DNA from 2 places in the Endobacterium panacihumi genome. Region 2 is predicted to be linked to the other one. Evidence: riboswitches for the same ligand, from Rfam matches in the RefSeq annotation. Region 2 holds a riboswitch; the other holds the start of a gene.
The links. Region 2 has a riboswitch for S-adenosylmethionine ahead of metA (homoserine O-acetyltransferase MetA). Riboswitches for the same ligand answer to the same signal wherever they lie in the genome.
Positions count from the first base shown of each region.

Region 1: linked by a shared signal. The riboswitch ahead of ACRQ1B_RS09855 (O-succinylhomoserine sulfhydrylase) and the one ahead of metA (homoserine O-acetyltransferase MetA) in region 2 are both predicted to bind S-adenosylmethionine.

Region 1 is NZ_JBOZRA010000001.1:1,969,519-1,979,592, reverse strand. Features, by position in the region: gene ACRQ1B_RS09865 (Hsp33 family molecular chaperone) at 106-1,095, shown strand; gene apaG (Co2+/Mg2+ efflux protein ApaG) at 1,160-1,552, opposite strand; gene ACRQ1B_RS09855 (O-succinylhomoserine sulfhydrylase) at 1,706-2,902, opposite strand; SAM riboswitch at 2,949-3,027, opposite strand; gene ACRQ1B_RS09850 (2'-deoxycytidine 5'-triphosphate deaminase) at 3,107-4,198, shown strand; tRNA gene ACRQ1B_RS09845 (tRNA-Gly) at 4,258-4,331, shown strand; gene ACRQ1B_RS09840 (SGNH/GDSL hydrolase family protein) at 4,792-5,784, opposite strand; gene ACRQ1B_RS09835 (acyltransferase family protein) at 5,770-6,795, shown strand; gene ACRQ1B_RS09830 (Thivi_2564 family membrane protein) at 7,112-7,273, opposite strand; partial or broken gene ACRQ1B_RS09825 (glycosyltransferase family 2 protein) at 7,391-8,461, opposite strand; gene ACRQ1B_RS09820 (hypothetical protein) at 8,495-9,214, opposite strand; gene ACRQ1B_RS09815 (transporter substrate-binding domain-containing protein) at 9,427-10,074, shown strand, end outside.
Region 2 is NZ_JBOZRA010000005.1:99,973-110,046, forward strand. Features, by position in the region: gene ACRQ1B_RS20470 (ABC-F family ATP-binding cassette domain-containing protein) at 50-1,873, opposite strand; gene ACRQ1B_RS20475 (thiamine diphosphokinase) at 1,877-2,533, opposite strand; SAM riboswitch at 2,681-2,758, shown strand; gene metA (homoserine O-acetyltransferase MetA) at 2,818-3,744, shown strand; gene ACRQ1B_RS20485 (aldose epimerase family protein) at 3,867-4,886, shown strand; gene ACRQ1B_RS20490 (exopolysaccharide biosynthesis protein) at 4,891-5,544, opposite strand; gene ACRQ1B_RS20495 (DUF2076 domain-containing protein) at 5,662-6,315, opposite strand; gene ACRQ1B_RS20500 (Bax inhibitor-1/YccA family protein) at 6,344-7,057, opposite strand; gene ACRQ1B_RS20505 (anti-sigma factor family protein) at 7,082-7,855, opposite strand; gene ACRQ1B_RS20510 (sigma-70 family RNA polymerase sigma factor) at 7,842-8,387, opposite strand; tRNA gene ACRQ1B_RS20515 (tRNA-Gly) at 8,512-8,586, opposite strand; tRNA gene ACRQ1B_RS20520 (tRNA-Gly) at 8,827-8,901, opposite strand; gene ACRQ1B_RS20525 (prolyl-tRNA synthetase associated domain-containing protein) at 9,156-9,680, shown strand; gene trxA (thioredoxin) at 9,740-10,074, shown strand, end outside.

The DNA.
Region 1 (10,074 bases), on a different contig from region 2:
GGCCTTTCAACATATATCGGCGTCGTCTTTCGTCCGGCCAGCGGTTCCGCTCGGCAGGGGCTTGTGTCAGATTGATCGAAAAGACCGGCGCAGAAGGAGCGGAAAATGGCAGAAGCAACCGTTGAACTGAACGATCTCAGCCTTGCCGGCGACGATCGTGTCGTACCCTTTCAGGTCGAAGGTCTGGATGTGCGCGGCCGTGCGGTTCAGCTTGGGCCGATGTTGAACACCATCCTGGCCCGTCATGATTATCCGGCGCCGGTTGCCCGTCTGCTGGCGGAATCGCTGGTGCTGACGGCTCTGCTCGGGACCTCGCTCAAATTCTCCGGCAAGTTCACGGTGCAGACCAAGGGCGATGGACCGGTCGATCTTCTGGTCGCCGATTTTTCGACGCCGGATGCACTGCGCGCTTATGCCCGTTACGACGAGGATGCACTGGCCGCCGCTGTCGAGGCCGGTAAAATCGCGCCGCAGGAACTGCTGGGCGAAGGTATTCTGGCCTTCACCATCGATCAGGGCATGGGCATGCAGCCCTATCAGGGCATCGTGCCGCTCGACGGCTCGACGTTGGAAGAGATTGCCGGCGTCTATTTCCGCCAGTCGGAACAGATCCCCACCAAGGTGCGCCTCGGTGTCGCTGAACTGTTCGATCGCGACGAGGACGGCAAGCCGCGCCACAACTGGCGTGCCGGCGGCATCGTCGCGCAGTTCCTGCCGCAGGCGCCCGAGCGCATGCGCCAGCCCGACTTGCATGGCGGTGACGGCGATGAGCGCGAGGAAAACCATGCCGGTGACGACGCGTGGTCGGAAGCCCGGATGCTGGTCGAAACGGTGGATACGGACGAGTTGACCGACCCGCAGGTCGGCATCGAACGGCTGCTTTACCGCCTGTTCCATGAACGCGGCGTGCGCATCTACGATCCGCAGCAGGTGTTCGATCGCTGCAGCTGCTCGCGCGACAAGATCAAGGGCGTGCTCTCCGGCTTTACGGCTGAGGAAATCGAGGCCAGCCAGGAAGACGGCCAGATTGCCGTTTCCTGCGAGTTCTGCTCAACCACCTATCGGTATGACGTGGCGGAATTCGTCCCGGCGTGATTGGCAATGCCATCAAACGAAAAGGCCGGCAGTGATGCCGGCCTTTTCGTGAGGGAAAAACACTTCAGTTCAAGATCCGTAGCTGACCCGGTGAATCCAGCGAAAATGCCGGAATATCGACGATCATCGTCTCGCCGTCATCGGTTTCCATCTGGTAATGGCCGAACATCATGCCGGAAGGCGTGTCCAGCGGGCAGCCGGAGGAATATTCGTAACTGTCGCCGGGTTGCAGATGCGGCTGTTCGCCGACCACGCCAAGTCCCTCGACTTCGTCAACAAGACCGTTTTCGTCGGTAATGTGCCAATAGCGCTGAACCAGCCGCACAGGCTTGGAAGAATGGTTGGAAATAACGATCCGATATCCCCAGACATAGCGGCTCTCATCCGGATCGGACTGCTCCTCCAGATAATAGGGCTCGACTTCGACTTCGATATCTTTCGTTCGCGCACTATACATGCCCGATACACCTCACGCTGATACTATCGGTATCGTATAGAGTGTGGCTCACGTCAAGAAATCCCGGCCGCAAAGGGCTTTTGCGACCGGGATTCCGTATATTAGGGATAACTGCCATGGTAAACGGCAGCCTTTTTGCATCAAATGCGATATTTACGCGGAAATTTTCGATAATGCCTGCGCAAAATCCTCGATCAGATCCTCCGGATCCTCGATGCCGGCGGAGAAGCGCACGGTGCCGGCCGAGATGCCGAGTTCGGCCCGTGCCTCGTCGGTGAGGTTCTTGTGCGTGGTCGTCGCCGGGTGGGTGATGATCGAGCGCGTGTCGCCCAGATTGTTGGAAATGGTGACCACTTCCATGGCGTTCTGCAGCTTGAAGGCCGCTTCCTTGCCGCCCTTCAGTTCGAACGCCACCAGCGTCGAGCCGCCGGTCATCTGCTTGGCGATGATGTCTGCCTGCGGATGATCCTTGCGGCCCGGATAGATGACCTTGGCGACCTTGTCGCTGTCCGCCAGGAAATCGGCGATGCGGCCGGCATTTTCGGTCTGCTGCTTCACACGGATCGGCAGGGTTTCGAGGCCCTTGATCAGCGTCCAGGCTGTGAACGGCGACATGGCCGGGCCGGTATGGCGGTAATAATCCTGCAGATGCTCGGTCACCCATTCCTTGTCGGAAAGAATGACGCCGGCAAGGCTGCGGCCCTGGCCGTCGATATGCTTGGTGGCGGAGTAGACGACCACATGCGCACCGAGTTCCAGCGGCTTCTGGAAAAGCGGCGTGGCAAATACGTTGTCGACCACGACGCGGGCGCCGATCTGGTTGGCAAGCGCTGCAACGCCTGCAATGTCGATGACCTCAAGTGTCGGGTTGGTCGGGCTTTCGAGGAAGAAAACCTTGGTGTTCGGCTTGATCGCCTTTTCCCAGTTTTCGAGATGACGGCCATCGACCAGCGTGCATTCGATGCCGTAACGCGGCGCCAGCGTCTCGACCACCCAGCGGCACGAACCGAACAAGGCGCGGGCGGCAACGATATGGTCGCCGGCCTTCAGCTGGCACAGAAGCGCTGCCGTGATGGCGGCCATGCCGGAGGCGGTGGCGCGGGCTTCCTCGGCACCTTCCAGTGCGCACATGCGTTTCTCGAACATGTCATTGGTGGGGCTGCCGTAGCGGGCGTAAATATAGCCCTCTGCCTCGCCCTTGAAACGTGCTTCTGCCGACTCGGAGCTTTCATAGGTAAAGCCCTGCGTCAGGTAGATCGCTTCAGACATCTCGCCATATTGCGAGCGCAGCGTTCCGCCATGCACGAGTGTCGTTGCAGGGCGCCAATTCTTGTTCGGGATCTTGCTCATGTACTGACCACCTTCGTGATACAAAAAAACCGGCCGCAAAAGCAGACCGGTTTTCAACCCGGTCTTTTTAGCCACTTGTTTAACGTGGCTGCAAGCCGACCGGCCAAATCACCACGGGATAAAACTGGCATAATCCCGCTGTACGCTTGCGTCAATGGTCATGATTTGGTTTTGTCCGCCATTCGAGACCAAGGACTTTTGAAGATGATCAGGACGACCGGAATTTTGGCTGACCGCGCAATCGCGGCGCTGTTCGAGACAAAACGTCTGGTCAGCGAGCGTGCGCTTGATGACGATCAGATCCAGCCGGCGAGCCTCGATCTGCGTCTCGGCTCAAAGGCCTTTCGTGTCCGCGCCTCCTTCATGCCGGGCCCAAACAGTCTCGTGTCCGACAAGCTCGACCGTCTGAAGCTGCATGTCGTCGATCTGTCCGAGGGTGCCGTTCTGGAAACCGGTTGCGTCTATATCGTGCCGCTGATGGAGCGCCTCGACCTGCCGGGTGAGATGTCCGCCTCGGCCAATCCAAAGAGTTCGACCGGCCGTCTCGACATTTTTACCCGCGTCATCACCGATTATGCGCAGGAATTCGACAAGATCCCGGCCGGTTATTCCGGTCCTCTGTATCTCGAAATCTCGCCACGCACCTTCCCGATCGTCGTGCGTCAGGGCTCGCGCCTGTCGCAGATCCGTTTTCGCATCGGCAACGCGCTTCTGGGTGAACCGGAACTGGCAAAGCTGCACGAAGACGAAACGCTGGTCGCCTCGCAGCAGCCCAACGTCTCCGGCGGCGGTATCGCGCTGTCGATCGATCTGCGCGGCGACAAGGATGGCCTGATCGGTTATCGCGGCAAACACCACACGGCCGTGGTCGATGTCGACAAGAAGGCCCAGCATGACATTTTCGATTTCTGGGAACCGATCTATAGCCGCGGCCGCAACGAGCTGATCCTCGATCCGGATGAGTTCTATATCCTTGTGTCGCGTGAAGCCGTGCATGTGCCGCCGCTTTATGCTGCCGAAATGACGCCTTTCGATCCGCTGGTCGGCGAATTTCGCGTGCACTATGCCGGTTTCTTCGATCCCGGTTTCGGCCATGAGGCGGCGGGCGGTCGGGGCAGCCGTGCGGTGCTGGAAGTGCGCAGCCACGAAGTGCCGTTCATTCTGGAAGATGCCCAGATCGTCGGCCGCCTCGTTTATGAACATATGCTGGAAGCGCCGGAAGGGCTTTATGGCTCGGGCCTCGGCTCGAACTATCAGGCGCAGGGCCTGAAACTGTCGAAACATTTTCGCGCCTGATTGTCGCGGCAATGCCGCTTGACAGTTGCCGGCTTCTGTTGGAAGTCTGCGGGCATCAGGCGGGTGTAGCTCAATGGTAGAGCAGCAGCTTCCCAAGCTGAATACGAGGGTTCGATTCCCTTCACCCGCTCCAGTTGCCTGTCCAGCAACGTTAGTTCGTTACGTATTTTGCCTATGAGGCGGTGTGTCGAGATTGCGTGGCGCGTTTTCCCACAAGCGACTGAGTTTTGAAAACGCCGTTTCGATTGTGCGCTGGTCCGCCGGATAGTCGGAAGCTATGCACCAGTCGCTTTGACCAATAATCCGGGCCGTTCACTTTGTGGAAGCTCGATTATCGTGAGACACGATGCCGCCGGACAAAAAGCTCAACCTGTGTTGCTGTCATGTTTCACAAAAAAGGGGGGGCGCAAATCTTCTCCGCATGAGTGCAATGGCAATCCCAATTTCGGCTGCCGACAGCAGGCGTCGGAGAATGAGCGGCGGTGTGGGATATGACCTGTGTGCAATGACGTCATGTATGCCCGGTGTTCATCCGTCCGTAATGCTTGTCTTCGCTCTGGGATAAGCAACTGAGCTGTTCAGGTGACGTCGCCTCACCATCCAAAATAAGCCGCCAGAGCTTGAAACCACATGGCTGCCTGCAGTTCAACGCCCGCATTGTCCAGATGTGTCCCGTCCTTGCGGTATGTGATGAGATCTATGTTCGGACCCGGGATGGCATTGGGCATCAAGGCAATACGCCTCTGGATTTCTGCCGTTTTTGGATAGGTGGCCCAGGTCACCATCGTGTCAACCGCCACAAAATTCGGCGCTGCGACGCCGTGAGCCTTAAGGTTTCTGAAAATCGCCGAATAATTGGCGAAATACTCTTCCGCCGGCGTGCCGAGCGCGACGTCCGCTTGTCCTTGCTGAAACAACACCGCATCCGGCTTCAGCCCGAGTTTTGTCAAATTTTCTATCTGATAGACGATCAAGTCTGCGCCCGGGTTGCCAGGTGTAAAAAACTTTGAGCTCATTCCCCCAACCGCTGCCATGTTGATCAGCACCGCTCGATTTTTTCCGCGGGCAATGAGATTTGCCATTGGCAGCATGAAGGATTTAGCTCCGTCTCCCGCGCCAAACAATGGTGAATTGGCCTCATAACATTTGCCGGCCCATTGTTCGTAAACACGTTTGTAGCTGACCTTGCTCCATTCCGGGTCGCCGTTGCTGTTCGCCATCAGGCTCTGCCCAACACCAAGTAGCACAAAAGGTTTCTGGGTCGCGACCGAGGCGCAATCGACTTCGGTCTTATTGTTGATGTTGAGCATATCGACCGCGTGAGCGGGATGAAGCACCATGGATGTAAATTGTTTCTCTTCAAGGGCATTGGAGGCCTTGCAAGCGAGAATGGTTGTTAAAACACAGATTAAAACTGCACTTGGATAAGATTTTTTCATAAATATGATTGGTAGTCGTTTTTTTTCTGGAAAGAAAGTATCGACTGGGGCATAGAGAAAAAAAGCCAGGGGTTGCAAATGCGGTTCTATATGCTCGATTTCATGCGGTTCATTCTGGCCATGGTTGTGGTCTTGCTCCATATCCATGGTCAGGTTATGCCCGCGCAGGGCTATTTGGCCGTAGACTTCTTTTTCATCCTCTCAGGCTTTGTTCTATGTTTTGGATACGAGAAAAAATCGCGGTCTAACGGCTATTTTTGGGGATTCCTGCGTGATCGCTTGATCAGGCTTTATCCGCTTCATCTGCTCACGCTTTCTGTCTACGTGCCGATGTGCATTTTCTTTTACATGACCAGCGGCGGCCAGCTTCTGGAGCAGAATTGGATCGGCTTTCCGATTAATGCTTTGCTGCTTCAAGCTTACGGCATTCCAATGAGCGGAGTTCTAAACGCTCCAAGCTGGTCGATTTCGGTTGAGCTTTTTGTCAATGTGTTTTTGGCGCTGATTATATATGCGTTGTCTCGATCCAAATCTGTGTTGATATTTGTGTTTTTTGTCGTATTCGGAGCCTATGCGGCAAGTTATGCATCATTTGGGAATCTAGGAGGGATTGATCAATCGTCTCTCATATATGTGAATGCCGGAATGCTGCGTGGATTCGGCGGCATCTTTCTTGGTGTGCTCATCTACCATTCCTATCGCGCGTTCGAACGCCAGGTTGATCGATCGCCGATTCGGATTGCACTTGTCGCAGCAATTGCTGCAAGCGCATCTATCGTTTCATTTCTCGGGATGATATGGGCATGGTTTCCCGATTTCGCTTACATACCAATGTTTTTTGCGGCGATCCTCTTTACCGCGTTGTGGGAAAAATCAGCGCCTATAAGTAACAAACGGCTTGCCGCTTTCTTTGGGGCATCCGGTGCGCTTTCCTACGCCGTTTATCTATGTCATTGGCCGATAATTACCTTTATCCGGTATCAACTCACCTATGCTTGGCAGCTTCCCGTCGATATTGAGAGGCCATCGCATGGGGCCGTTGCTGTCCTTCTTATATTGATAATAAGTGCGTTCGTTCATTATCGTTTTGAATTGCCTATTCAGCGAGCATTGCGCAGTGGAGCTAAACCCGCAGGCGCAAGATACTCTTTTGGCTGACGAGTGGAAATACTTACAGGCGAAGACGCGATCCCCATTGCACTTCTCGATCGATCGAGCCTTGGTGCGGGTGCAGTTAACCTCGACACAAGGAAACCCAAAGCCTCTTCATCGCTTTAAGACTTCTGACCGAGAGGTACCGACTGGATGGAAAGAAATAATGAAAGGTCGGTGCGGTTTCGCCCCGGCTTTATATATTGCGAGGCCGGTGCATTTGTTATGATGCACCGGCCTCGTTTGTCATGGGGTGCTTTTTTTGTTGCCCGAAAGTGCCCGCCTTCATTCGGCGGGCCGGGGATCCTGGCCGATTGGTGGCTCAGAAAACCGCCAGATAGCGCAGCAGCGAGATGATACCGATGATGATCACGATGATCTGCACGATCTGTTTCGCGCGGCCGTCGATCGGAAGGCGCTGAACCAGATAAAGCACCAGAAAGATGACGAGGAAGGTGATCAGAATACCAATAAGTACCGACATGAACTTTTTCTCTCCATTTTAACCCGCCCGTCCCGAGCGGTGATGCAGGGGTTGTAAACAGAAAGCCGGTTGCCGATCGTCCTGCGCAGATACGCAGACCAAGGATCATGCGGGTTTCTATTTCTTCGTCCCGATGGTCGCATCAACGGGACGATGCGGCGTTTTGTTCCAGAAAAAAGGTTTTGTCCTCAATTCGTTGAGTGCTTTCCAGGCGGCGAGCGATGTCATCATCCAATAGAGCGGCACTGCGATCCAGCGCCATCCGACACGCTTTCTTTCGTGCGCTGTCATTGCTCGAAAACCGAGGCGGACCAGAAGCACGTAGCTACCCAGAATATTGAGAAGGTCGATGAAAATGAGCGGATGGTCAAAAAGCCCCGGTGCCGCGTCGGGATATTGGTAAAACATACAGGCGCCTGTCACCAGCAAAAGCAGGATCAGCGGATGCAGAAGCGCTGAAACCAGCATGCCACCGATCATCAGGTGAAAGGCGAGGGCGCCGAACCAGCCCATCTCGGCCAAATGGGCTCGGGGGTGACGTGTCGCCACAAGCCATGTCTGCACCCAGCCCTTGTACCAGCGGCTTCGTTGGCCAAGCCATTCGTGAAACGCTGTCGGCGCGTCTTCAAGCGTTTGTCGACGCAAGGTCGCCGCCCGGTATCCGTGTCGGTAGAGACGCACGCCAAGATCGGCATCTTCCGTGACATTGAACGGATCCCAGCCGCCGACCTCGATCAACGCGGATGTGCGAAAATGGTTGGAGGTGCCGCCAAGCGGCAGCGGCAGGCGGTGGGCTGCCAGCATCGGCAGCAGTGCACGGAACAGGCCCGAATATTCGACCGCGAACAGGGCACTGAGAAAGGATTTCTCGGCGTTGGTGATGACAAGCGGTGCTTGCAGGCAGGCAATCTCGTCACCGCTCGTGCTGAACCGTGCATGGGCTTCACGCAATTGCTGCGGATGCGGCCGGTCCTCGGCGTCGTATATGGCGAGATAGCTGCCGCGGGCCGCACACAGCGCGTAGGTTAGCGCCTTCGGCTTGGTGCGCGGCTGACAGGGCGGAACGGATATGATTTCGAAATGCGGCTTGAGCGGCAGTGCCCGCAAGGCTGCGATCGTATCAAGATCATCACCCTCGCAAACCAGCTTGATATCGAGCCGTGAGGGCGGCCAGTCCAGCCGCTCGAGGCTGCGGACGAGTTGTTCGGTAACTGTCGCTTCCTAGTAAAGTGCCACCATCACCGTGTAGACCGGCAGCCCTGCCTCGGATGGCATGTGCTCCGGCCATTCCGAAGTGGATGTCGGGATTGAATGCCGTTTGGAATAGGCGAGCGCCGCAATTCGTATCGCCAGAGAGCAAAGATAGAGCAGCGACAAGATGAGGTGGAGTGCGAAAAATGTGATCTGCGGAGCCAGAAGCAGCGCCATCACCACAAAAACGACAAGACCGCCCGCGGCAAATCCCTGAACGCCCGACAGAACGATGCGGGCAGAGGCATGCGTACGTGTCTCGAACAGGCTGGTGATCGCTGCTTTTACCCGCCGCGCAGCGCCGGCCTGCCAGACTGCCGTGCGGATTTGCGATGGCGTGGTAATCACCAAGCCCTGGCGCAAGGCCGGCAGTCTTTCCAGCAAGGCAGCAAGCTCGGCAAGCCGCGCGGCTTCGGGAATGATGGCCACCTGCGGCACCTTTTTCGGATGCTGCAGCCGGATCTGGTTGGGGCGCAGCAATTGCACGTCGAGCAGATCGCTATCGACGATATCGGCGGTGTGGATCTTGTCGATGAAAGGCAGGCGAAGAAAACGTGCCATGGCCGCAAAATAGGCGGCTTCATGGATCGAACCATCGGCCAGCAGTTCGGCTTCGATGCTTGTGCCATTGGTTTGAGCCCTCTCCGCAAAACGCCTTATCAGCGGTTTGCCGAAACCGAGGCTGGTCAATGCGGCGGTTTCGTCGCTTCTGGGATCAGGCCGTGGTGGTGGAGGCGCGGCCTCTTCGCCAGTGGTTCTTTTCGCGCCCACCGGGACACTATGAAAATATTCCCCGACACGCATGCTTCTGCTAAACCCCCCACAGGAATACGCCCCGGCATGTCTTGTTTTGGATCATACAGATGCACGCACTGGTTACATCCCCCAAAAAATGGGGGCGCATGATGGGTCTGGTGACGACGTTGTCCGTCATGCTGGCGGGCGGCATGCCAGCCGCCGCCCAGCAGCCCGTTTCGCTGCCGCCCGGTGGCAAGGATCTGCCGGTCATGTTCGATGCGCGCGAGCGTTTGCCGCGGCCGGACCTTTCCAATGTGCCGCGCATCCGCGTCCTTACTACGGTGGATTTTCCACCCTTCAGTTTTCTCGATCAGACCGGCCGTCTTGCCGGCTTTAATATTGATTTTATTCGAGAAATATGCGCAGAGCTGAAGGCCGAGGCAAAATGCCAGATCCAGGCAGTGCCGTATGCCGATCTGGAGTCCACGCTGGAAAAATCCGGTGCCGAAGTGGTGCTGGCAGGCGTTGCGGTGACGCCGGGCCTGCGGGAGAAATTTTCCTTCTCGCGGCCTTATCTGCTGCTGCCGGCGCGTTTTGCGGCGGGAAGCAAGATCGGGCTGACGGGGCACGCGTCGGTTGCGCTTTCCGGGCGTCCGGTCGGAGTCGTGGCCGGCACGGTACATGAAGCGATGCTGAAAGGCTTTTTCCCGAAAGTGCAGGTGCGACCGTTCGAAACCCCGGATGCCATGCTTGAGGCGTTGAAACAGGGCAATGTGGATGCCGTGTTTGCCGATGGCCTGCGGCTGCCGTTC
Region 2 (10,074 bases):
AGACTTTTTTTGGTTGCAAGATATTGTTAATGCTAACGTTTTGTAAATATTAGCTTTCCAGTTCCTCTCGCAGCATTTCCAGCTCCAGCCATTCCTCTTCCATCTTTGCCTGTTTTTCTCGCAGAGTTGCTGCCTGTTCCGCCAGTTTTGCAAAGGCTTTCGGGTCCTTGGAAAACAGGTTGGGGTCGGCCATGGCCTGGTCGTGCTTGGCAATCTCGGCTTCGGTCTTGGCGATTTCCTTCGGCAGGTTTTCCAGCGCGAATTTCTGCTTGAAGGAAAGCTTGCCTTTGCCTTTCACAGGTTCGGCACCGGTGGTCGAAGCCGCCGGCGCGGTATCCGACTTCGCCTTCTCGGCCTTGCGTTTTTCCTCCGCCGCGCCTTTTCGCTGTGCCAGCATGTCGGTGTAGCCGCCGGCATATTCGATCCAGCGGCCGTCCGGCGCGTCCGGAGTGGCCGGTGCAATCGTCGAGGTCACGGTGCGGTCGAGAAAGTCACGGTCGTGGCTGACGAGAATGACGGTGCCGTTATAACCCGCGACGATCTCCTGCAGCAGATCCAGCGTCTCGATATCGAGATCGTTGGTCGGTTCGTCGAGGATCAGCAGGTTCGAAGGTTTTGCCAGCATGCGGGCGAGCATCAGGCGGGCGCGCTCGCCACCGGAAAGGTTCTTGATCGGCGTGCGGATCTGTTCCGGCTGAAACAGAAAGTCCTTCATGTAACCGGCGACATGGCGCTGCTCGCCATTCACCAGCAGCGTTTCGCCACGGCCATCCGTCAGGTAATGCGACAGCGTGTCTTCCGGATCGAGGTCCTCGCGTTTCTGGTCCAGCGTGGCGATTTCCAGATTGGTGCCGAGCTTGATCCAGCCCTCATCCGGCTTCAGCTGGCCGGTCAGCATCTTGAGCAGTGTCGTTTTGCCGGCGCCGTTGGGGCCGACGAGACCGATACGGTCGCCACGATGCACACGGATGGAGAACGGCGCGACGATCGGTTTGTCGTATGTCTTGGTGATGTTTTCGGCTTCCACCACCAGCTTGCCCGACTCGCGACCTTCGGCCACCGACGCCTGAACCGAACCCTGCGGCCCCTTGTGGCCGCGATATTCGGCACGCATGGCCTGCAATTCGCCGACGCGGCGCATGTTGCGTTTGCGGCGGGCGGTCACGCCATAGCGCATCCAGTGTTCTTCGCGCTCGATCGCCTTGCCCAGCTTGTGCTGCTCGATCTCTTCCTCTTCCAGAACCTGATCGCGCCAGGCCTCGAAATGGCCGAACCCGCGCGATAGGCGACGCGATGTGCCGCGATCCAGCCAGACGGTGGCGTTCGATACCTTTTCGAGGAAACGACGGTCGTGGCTGATGACCACGAGCGCGCTGCGGGTCTTGCGCAGCTCGTCTTCCAGCCATTCGATCGTCGGCAGGTCGAGATGGTTGGTCGGCTCGTCCAGCATCAGGATGTCCGGCTCCGGTGCCATCACGCGGGCAAGTGCTGCACGGCGTGCCTCGCCACCGGAAAGACGGGAAGGCTCTTCCTCGCCGGTCAGGCCCAGATGCTCCAGCAGATAGGTGACGCGATACGGATCGTCCCCCGGTCCAAGCCCCGCTTCGGCATAGGCCTGCACGGTCGTGAAGGAGCCGAAATCCGGTGCCTGCTCGAGATAACGAATGGTCGCGGAAGGATGGCGAAACACCTCACCCGACTGCGCTTCCACCAGACCGGCGGCAATCTTCATCAGAGTCGATTTGCCCGAACCGTTGCGTCCGACAAGGCAGATGCGGTCACCCGGCTCCACCTGCAGGCTGGCGCCGTTCAGGAGCGGCGCGCCGCCGAATGTCAGCAGGATATCGTCGAGTTTCAGGATTGGGGGTGCCACGGTTCAGGCTCCGGTCATATCATAGGGGCGGGCAAGAATGATCGCCCTGCCGCTTTTCAAGGAAAATTCCACGGTGCCTTCCGCGACGTTTGAAACGGTGCGCGAGGAGCCGAAGGGAAGCGAGAAGTCTTTGAGCGGATAACGCACATTGCCGATATCCAGCCCGTCCAGATCGGAAAAACCGAGAACCGAGAACAGCGAGCCTTTGGGAAGGTCCAAAGATCTGGTGCCCGGCAGAAGCGGCACGGCCTCCTCGTCGCCCGAGGTCAGCACCACATCCAGCCCGCGTTCCGCAAGGCTGACAGCCGATAGCAGATGTTGCAGGGCGTGGTCCGAGCGTTCACCGGCAAGCGCGCCGACAAAGATCAGCCGCGTCGCTCCACGGGCAATCGCTTCCGCCGTAGCGATCTCGCCGTCGGTCTCGTTCTTGGCCGGCGGAAACGGCTGGCGCTCCACCTGCGGCCATTGGGCCAGCAGCGTATCGTCGGAGGAGTCGAAATCACCCACCCACAGTTCCGGCTCGATGCCCAGCGCTGCCGCATGCCGCATGCCGCTGTCGGCCGCAATGACGCGGCTGCCGGCCAGCATTTCGCGCACGCGGTCGGTTACATGCAGCGGGCCGCCGAGAAGGATGGTGAAGGTCGTTGATGTCATCGGCATTGCCCATAGCGCAAACCGGCGGAAAAGGGAAAGCGTGACACCTGCATCCTGTAAATTTCATCACCAAGGCAGAAGAGCCGCGATCGGCCTGTCCGGAGCAAAATCATGCTCCCATTGACGTCAACGCTGGCAAGGATTATCTGATATACCGAACTTCGTGGTGATTTGGCCGGCCGGCTTGCAGCCACGTTAAAAAAGTCGCTAAAGGGCCGCGAGGAAAAGGTACTCCCCACGGACCGGTCTGCGATTTTTTGCGGCCGGTTTTCTGTTTTGTGGGTTCCGACATGCCGATCAAGATTCCCGATACCCTGCCTGCCTTCTCGACCCTGGTTCAGGAAGGCGTACGCGTGATGACCGAGACCGCCGCCGTGCGGCAGGACATCCGCCCGTTGCAGATCGGCCTCCTGAACCTCATGCCCAACAAGATCAAGACCGAGATCCAGATGGCGCGCCTTGTCGGCGCCTCGCCGCTGCAGGTACAGTTCTCGCTCATCCGTATCGGCGGCCACAAGGCCAAAAACACCTCGGAAGAACATCTCCTCTCCTTCTACGAAACCTGGGAAGAGGTGAAGGACCGCAAGTTCGACGGTTTCATCATCACCGGCGCGCCTGTCGAAACGTTGGCTTACGAAGATGTCACCTATTGGGACGAACTGAAACAGATCCTCGACTGGACACATACCAATGTGCATTCGACACTGAATGTCTGTTGGGGCGCGATGGCGGCCATCTATCATTTCCACGGCGTGCCCAAGCACCAGCTCGATGAAAAGGCTTTTGGCGTCTATCGCCACCGCAATCTGGCGCCGGCTTCGGTCTATCTCAACGGCTTTTCCGATGATTTCCAAGTGCCGGTCTCGCGCTGGACGGAAGTGCGCCGCGAAGACATCGCAAAAGTGCCGGATCTGGAAATCCTGATGGAATCCGAGGAAATGGGTGTCTGCCTCGTGCATGAAAAGAAGGGCAACCGCCTCTTCATGTTCAATCACGTCGAATACGATTCCACCTCGCTTGCAGATGAATATTTCCGCGATGTCGATGCAGGCATCCCGATCAAGATGCCGCATGACTATTTTCCGCATAACGATGCCGAGCTGACGCCGCAGAACCGCTGGCGCAGCCATGCGCATCTGTTCTTCGGCAACTGGATCAATGAGATCTATCAGACAACGGCCTATGATCTCGAGGAAATCGGCAAGGACCGCGCCTGATCGGGAGGGCTTGCGGCACGACTATTGCGCCGCAAGATTTTCATAACCGTGACCATGCGTAAGCCATTGCTAAGGCAGCCGAAATAAGAGAGGTTGCTGTCTCTGGTTGAGGGAGCTGCTTTATGGTTGCGGGAGAACGCGAGGTTTTCGGTCATACGCCGAAGGGAGAAACCGTCCATCGGGTCACGATATCCGGAGGCGGATTGACCGCAAAAGTGCTGACCTGGGGATCCGTCATTCAGGATCTGCGGCTTGAGGGTCATGAGGCGCCGCTGGTGCTCGGCCTCAACACGTTCGAAGACTATCTGCGGCACTCCCCCTATTTCGGTGCCACGCCCGGTCGTGTTGCCAATCGCATCAGCGCCGGCAGTTTTGAGCTGGATGGCCAGGAATACCAACTTGAGCTCAACGAAAATGGCCTCGGCCACCTGCATGGCGGCAGCGATGGTATCGCCAAACGCAACTGGACGATCATTGATCTTGCCGCCGACCGCGTTGTTCTGTCGATCATCGATGCCGATGGTCGCGGCGGTTATCCCGGTAACTGCACCATCACGGCCACCTATCACCTGAAGGATGACGGCGTCTTATCGGTCGTCTACGAGGCGACGACCGACAAGCCAACCATCTGCAATGTCTGCCAGCATTCCTATTTCAACCTCGATGGCAGCGACACCATCCTCGATCACCAGATCATGCTGGCCGCCGATCATTACCTGCAGGTCGATGACATGTTGATGCCGACCGGTTCCCTGATCCCGGTTGCGGAAACCGATTTCGATTTTCGGCAGATGCGGGGTATCCGCCGCGAGGTCGAAGGCCAGCAGGTGCCTTACGACCACAATTTCTGCCTCTCGACGGAGCGGGTGGAAAAGCGCAGCGTGGCATTTGTGCGCAGCCTCAATTCCGGCGTTGCCATGGAAGTGCGCACCACCGAACCCGGCGTGCAGTTTTATGCCGGCGTGAAACTGCATGTGCCGGTCTCCGGCATCGGTGGCCGACCCTATGACAATTACAGCGGTTTCTGCCTCGAAACCCAGGTCTGGCCGGATGCCGCCAACCATCCGCGTTTCCCGACTGCCGTGTTGCGTCCGGGGGAGGTCCTGCGGCAGGAAACCGATTACGTCTTTTCCCGTAGCTGATTGGTTACTGGAAAAAGGTCAGGAGCAGATAGATGGCGCTCTTGACCATGGCGTAAACGACGCCGGCCACCACGCCGAGTGAAACCACGCCGATTGCAGAACCTGCGATCGTCCAGACCCCGTCCTTTTCGAGAATGCCGAAGGCGATGATGCACAGAGCCAGCGCCGGCAGCATGTTGCCGAGCGGGATCGGCAAAGCCAGCACAAGCGCGAGAACAAGGCAGAGGCACCCTAGCAGCCGTTCGGCCAGCGGTGTCGCGAAAATCTGCAGCCGTGGCTGCAGCATGCGCTCGGCCTTGATGATCCATGGCTGGGTTCTTGCCATCATCGCGGCAAAATCGGCTCTCGTCATCGAGCGATCGGCGATCAGCCGCGGCAGCCAGGGTTTCATTCCCAGCATCAATTGTGCGGTCAGAAAGATCAGCGGAATGCCGAGCACGGAGGATGTGCCGGGCGGAGTGGGAAAACAGTTCGGTACCGAAAATACAAAAATCAGCGCAGCGATGGCGCGATCATCCATGCTGGCAAGAATGTCGCCGACAGAAATGCGTTCGCGGCTTTCGTCGCCGGCCAGATTTGCAAGGATTTCGGAAAAGCGCAGGGCGTGTTGCCCTTTGTCACGATCGTCGGCAGTGCGGAATTTTTCGTCTGAGGCCATCGGGTCCAGAGATGTGATTAATGCGGCCGATGCGTGGCTTGTAGGGGAAACAGGTGACAGAAAAAAGAAATGGCCGCGGGCAGGCGCGGCCATTTCGGATGGTGAAGGCGAAGTGGATCAGAAATCCATGTCGTCGCCGCCGTCATCCATTCCGGTGTCGGCATCTTCCACGGGTTGAGCCGCTTCGGGTGCCGGGGTTTCGGCTGCCTGTGCCTCGTTGCCGCCCATCATTCCCATGATGGCATTACCGAGCAGCACGCCGCCGGCCACGCCCATGGCCGTCTGTGCGGCACCGGCCAGAAAGCCGCCGCCACCGCCCATCGGACCGCGTTGTGCGGCACCCTGACGGCCCCAAGGGCCGCTTGGCTGTCCGGCCTGCGGGCCACCCTGCTGACCATTGGCGTCAGCATAGGCATTCTGGGCATAACCCTGATTGCCATAGGCTGCCGCAGCCGGCGCAGCACCGCGATAGGGCGCAGGCTGCTCTCGTGGCGGGTTGCTGTTGCCGAACAAGCCGGAGAAGAAACCGCCGCCGCCGGCCGGTCGTGCCGAGGTCTGGTGTTCCAGTTCCTCGATCCGGCGTTGGGCAGCTTCGAGCGCCTGTTCCTGCACCACGATCGTCTGTGCCATGAAATAGGGCGCTGCAGGCTGCGAGGCGACGCGCTGGTTGATGAAGGCTTCGGCCTCGCCGTCCCGCGGTCCGGTCTGGCCTTCCACCTGCTTCAGTTTACCGAACAGGCCGTCGATTGCATGGCGGTCGTTCTGGTCCATGAAGAATGCTCCTTGTGTTGCGTCTGTCTTATTCTTCGCGCTGGCCGGTGAAGTTCAGCAGCAGCTGGAAGATGTTGACGAAGTTCAGGTAGAGCGACAGCGCGCCCATCACAGCCATCTTCTGCTGGCTCTCCTGATCGAAGTTTTCGGCATACTGTTCCTTGATGTTCTGCGTGTCCCACATGGTCAGGCCGAGGAAGACGATGATACCAATGACCGAGACGGCGAACTGCAGGGCGCTGGAGCCGAGGAAGATGTTGACGATCGAGGCGATCATCACGCCGATCAGGCCCATGATCATGAACGAGCCGAGCTTGGTGAGGTCACGCTTCGTGACATAACCATAGAGGCTGGTCGCGCCGAACATGGTGGCGGCGATGAAGAAGGTGCGGGCAATGCTGGCGCCGGTGAACACGAGGAACACGGAAGCGAGCGACAGACCCATTACGGCGCAGAACACCCAGAAGGTCATCTGGGCGGAAGCCGCCGACATCGACTGGATCTTGAACGAGAAGAAGAACACGAAGGCGAGCGGCGCCAGCATCACCACCCATTTCAGCGGGGTGGAGAAGATCGGCACGTAAAGCGCTGGCGTGGAGCCGACAACGAAGGCAACGAGGCCGGTGATGATGAGGCCGAGGCCCATGTAGTTGTAGATGCGCAGCATGTGCTGGCGAAGGCCCTCGTCGAAATCCGCACGGGACTGGACGGAGGAATTGTAGCCGAAGCGGGGCGTATTCATCAAATTGCTCCTCTTGTGATTGGTTTAGTAAAGCGTGTCGGCGAGGGTTTGCGCCTCGTCCTTCAACTGGTTGGCGTCTTGCGTTTCGGAGACGAGCGCATAGGCGACCTCACCGATCTGCCAGTAGGATGCCTGCACGCCAGCCGATCTGGTCAGCGTCGCCTGCTGCACGGCAAAGCTGCCGGGACGCACGGCAAACAGCGACAGCCGTTGAGTGCCGTCGCGCAGGATTGTCACCTCGACACTCGGGCCGAAGGCGGATGGAAAGATCTGCACGTCCTTCACCTGCCATTCGGCCGGGATGTCCGGCATGACGATGGCGGTGGCGGAGCGGATGCCGGCCGCGTCGTAATTGGCGGCCTCCATCTGCGAAGGCATGGTTTCGCGCAGTTTCGATGTCGTATGCGCGCTGATGGCCGCATCGACGAAGCTCGGAACCGGCGTCGAGGCTTCCACCGTGCTGGGTGTGAATGGGCCGACAGTGCTGTTGGCCACCCAGCCGGCGCCGATCAACAGGGCGACGGCCGCAACACGCTGCAGCGAATGCAGAATCCGGTGGCGTGACAACGCACCCTGCAGACGACGGGCCGCCTCGCGGGTTTCCGGTCGGCCATGTGTCGGTGCTGTTGCCAGCGCAAGGCGCAGCTCACCACGAATGGAAAGGTCGGCCATCACCTTGGCGGCGATCTCCGGGTGTTCGGACAGATAAGCTTCCACCTCGATCCGGCGCGCGGTGTCGAGCTGGTCGTCCACATAGGCGTCGATATCGGTGGGCAGGATCGGGTCAACGGGTTTCATCGCGTCCGCCTCCAATGATCTTCAGGTGACTGGGTGTGGCGTTGCGTCGACCTTCTTCGAAAGCGCGCAGTTTTTCGCGCGCACGCGAAATGCGCGACATCAGCGTGCCGACGGGAATGGAAAGTGCTGTTGCAGCTTCCTGATAGGAAAGCCCTTCGATCGCGACCAGATGCAGCGCATCGCGCTGCTCGTCGGGCAGGCCGTGAAAGGCATCGCGCAACTGTTTCAGGCGGATCGAGTGATTGGGATCGGTCTGCTCTGCCGTATCGACCAGATAGGCAGCCTCGTCATGGCGGCGGTCGAGCGATTTGGCGCGGCGCAGGCGGTCGATATGGGTGTTATGGACGATCGACAGCAGCCAGTTGCGCAGGTTGCCGCCGGTGCGGAAGGTGGCCTTGCGCTCATAGGCGCGCACCAGCGCGTCATGCACCAGATCCTCGGCATCGTCCGGGTGGCGAACAAGCGAGCGCGCGTAACGGCGCAAGCTCGAAAGCTGTGCCAGAACGTCAAAAGGCTGTCGTTTGTTGCTCATGACCGAATATACGCAAGCCGAAAGAAGTTTATTCCACTGGGCGCGAAATTTTTTCGGCAGCCGGCGCAAAGCCGTTTTGCGCCTGGTCAGATCGTCATGTCATGAGGATTGTCTGAAGAGAAATTGGAGCGGGTGAAGCGATTCGAACGCTCGACCCTAACCTTGGCAAGGTTATGCTCTACCCCTGAGCTACACCCGCTCATATCCACCGGTCCGGGGTAGTTATGCTGAACCGTGGGCCGCATCGCTGCGACGAGGCGGTGTATCGCTCAAACCATTTTCAAATGCAACACCTTTGTGACGTGGCGACAGCATTTTTTCTAAGAGCGTTTGTGGAAAAGATGGACGTGTCCAGCGAAATGCTGCGGCAGGCGCAAAGCGGATGAGACGCGAAAAAACGCGTTTTCCGGCATGTTTTCAATGTCATCTGAAGAGAAAATGGAGCGGGTGAAGCGATTCGAACGCTCGACCCTAACCTTGGCAAGGTTATGCTCTACCCCTGAGCTACACCCGCTCATCATCCATCGGTCCGGGGTAGTTATGCTGAACCGTGGGCCACATCGCTGCGACGAGGCGGTGTATCGCTCAAACCATTTTCAAATGCAACAGGGAAATTGCGCGGGCGCGAAGAAAATCTTTGACGACTGGAAAAATCGATTTGCGGGCGGGGCAGGTGGGGTTTGCTGGTCCGATCTTGTCGCTCGCAGACCTTGTTGCGTTCGGAAGCGCTGTCTAATGTCGCGAAAACATCGAATGGAACCACGCGACATGACCGAGACCGCTGAGCCCGTAACGCTGCCCGCTACTGCCGACGATCTTTTCAAATATCTGGACAGCCTCGGCATCCCGCATACGACGAAAACCCATGCTCCGGTCTTCACCGTGGCGGAGTCGGAAAGCCTGCGCGACGAAATCCCCGGCGCCCATACGAAAAACCTGTTCGTGAAGGACAAGAAGGACCAGTATTTTGTCGTCACCGTCGAGGAGAGGGCAGAGGTCGACCTCAAGACCATTCACAAGGTTATCGGGGCTTCCAGTCGCGTGTCTTTTGGTCGCCCGGAAAAGATGATCGAATTTTTAGGGGTCATCCCCGGTTCGGTCACGGTCTTTGCCGCCTTCAACGACAAGGACAGGAACGTCACTTTCGTTTTGGATGAGGCGCTGATGGAGCACGAGATCATCAATGGCCATCCGCTTTCGAATGATGCCACGACCTCGGTTTCGACCAGGGATCTCATCCGCTTCTTCGAGGCCACAGGCCATGAACCGCTTGTCTTGAAAGTAACGGGCTGACATACGATCTTTTCAGCCTACATATACAAAGACAAACAGACACTCCCGGGGAGACCATCATGAGCGACACGAACAATCCTTATGGCGGCAGCCAGTACGGCGGCTCCTATGGCCAGTCCTACGGTGGTCAGGGCGGCACTTCGGTTTCTTACGGTGGTGCCCCCGCCACACCGGCGCCTTCTGCCGCCGCCCCCGCGCCATCAGGTGATGTCATTGTCGACACGACCACGGCCGGTTTCACCAGGGATGTTCTGGAGGAATCCCGTCTCCGCCCGGTTCTGGTCGATTTCTGGGCGCCGTGGTGCGGTCCCTGCAAGCAGTTGACCCCGGTGATCGAAAAGGTCGTGAACGAAGCCGGCGGTGCCGTCCGTCTGGCCAAGATGAATATCGATGA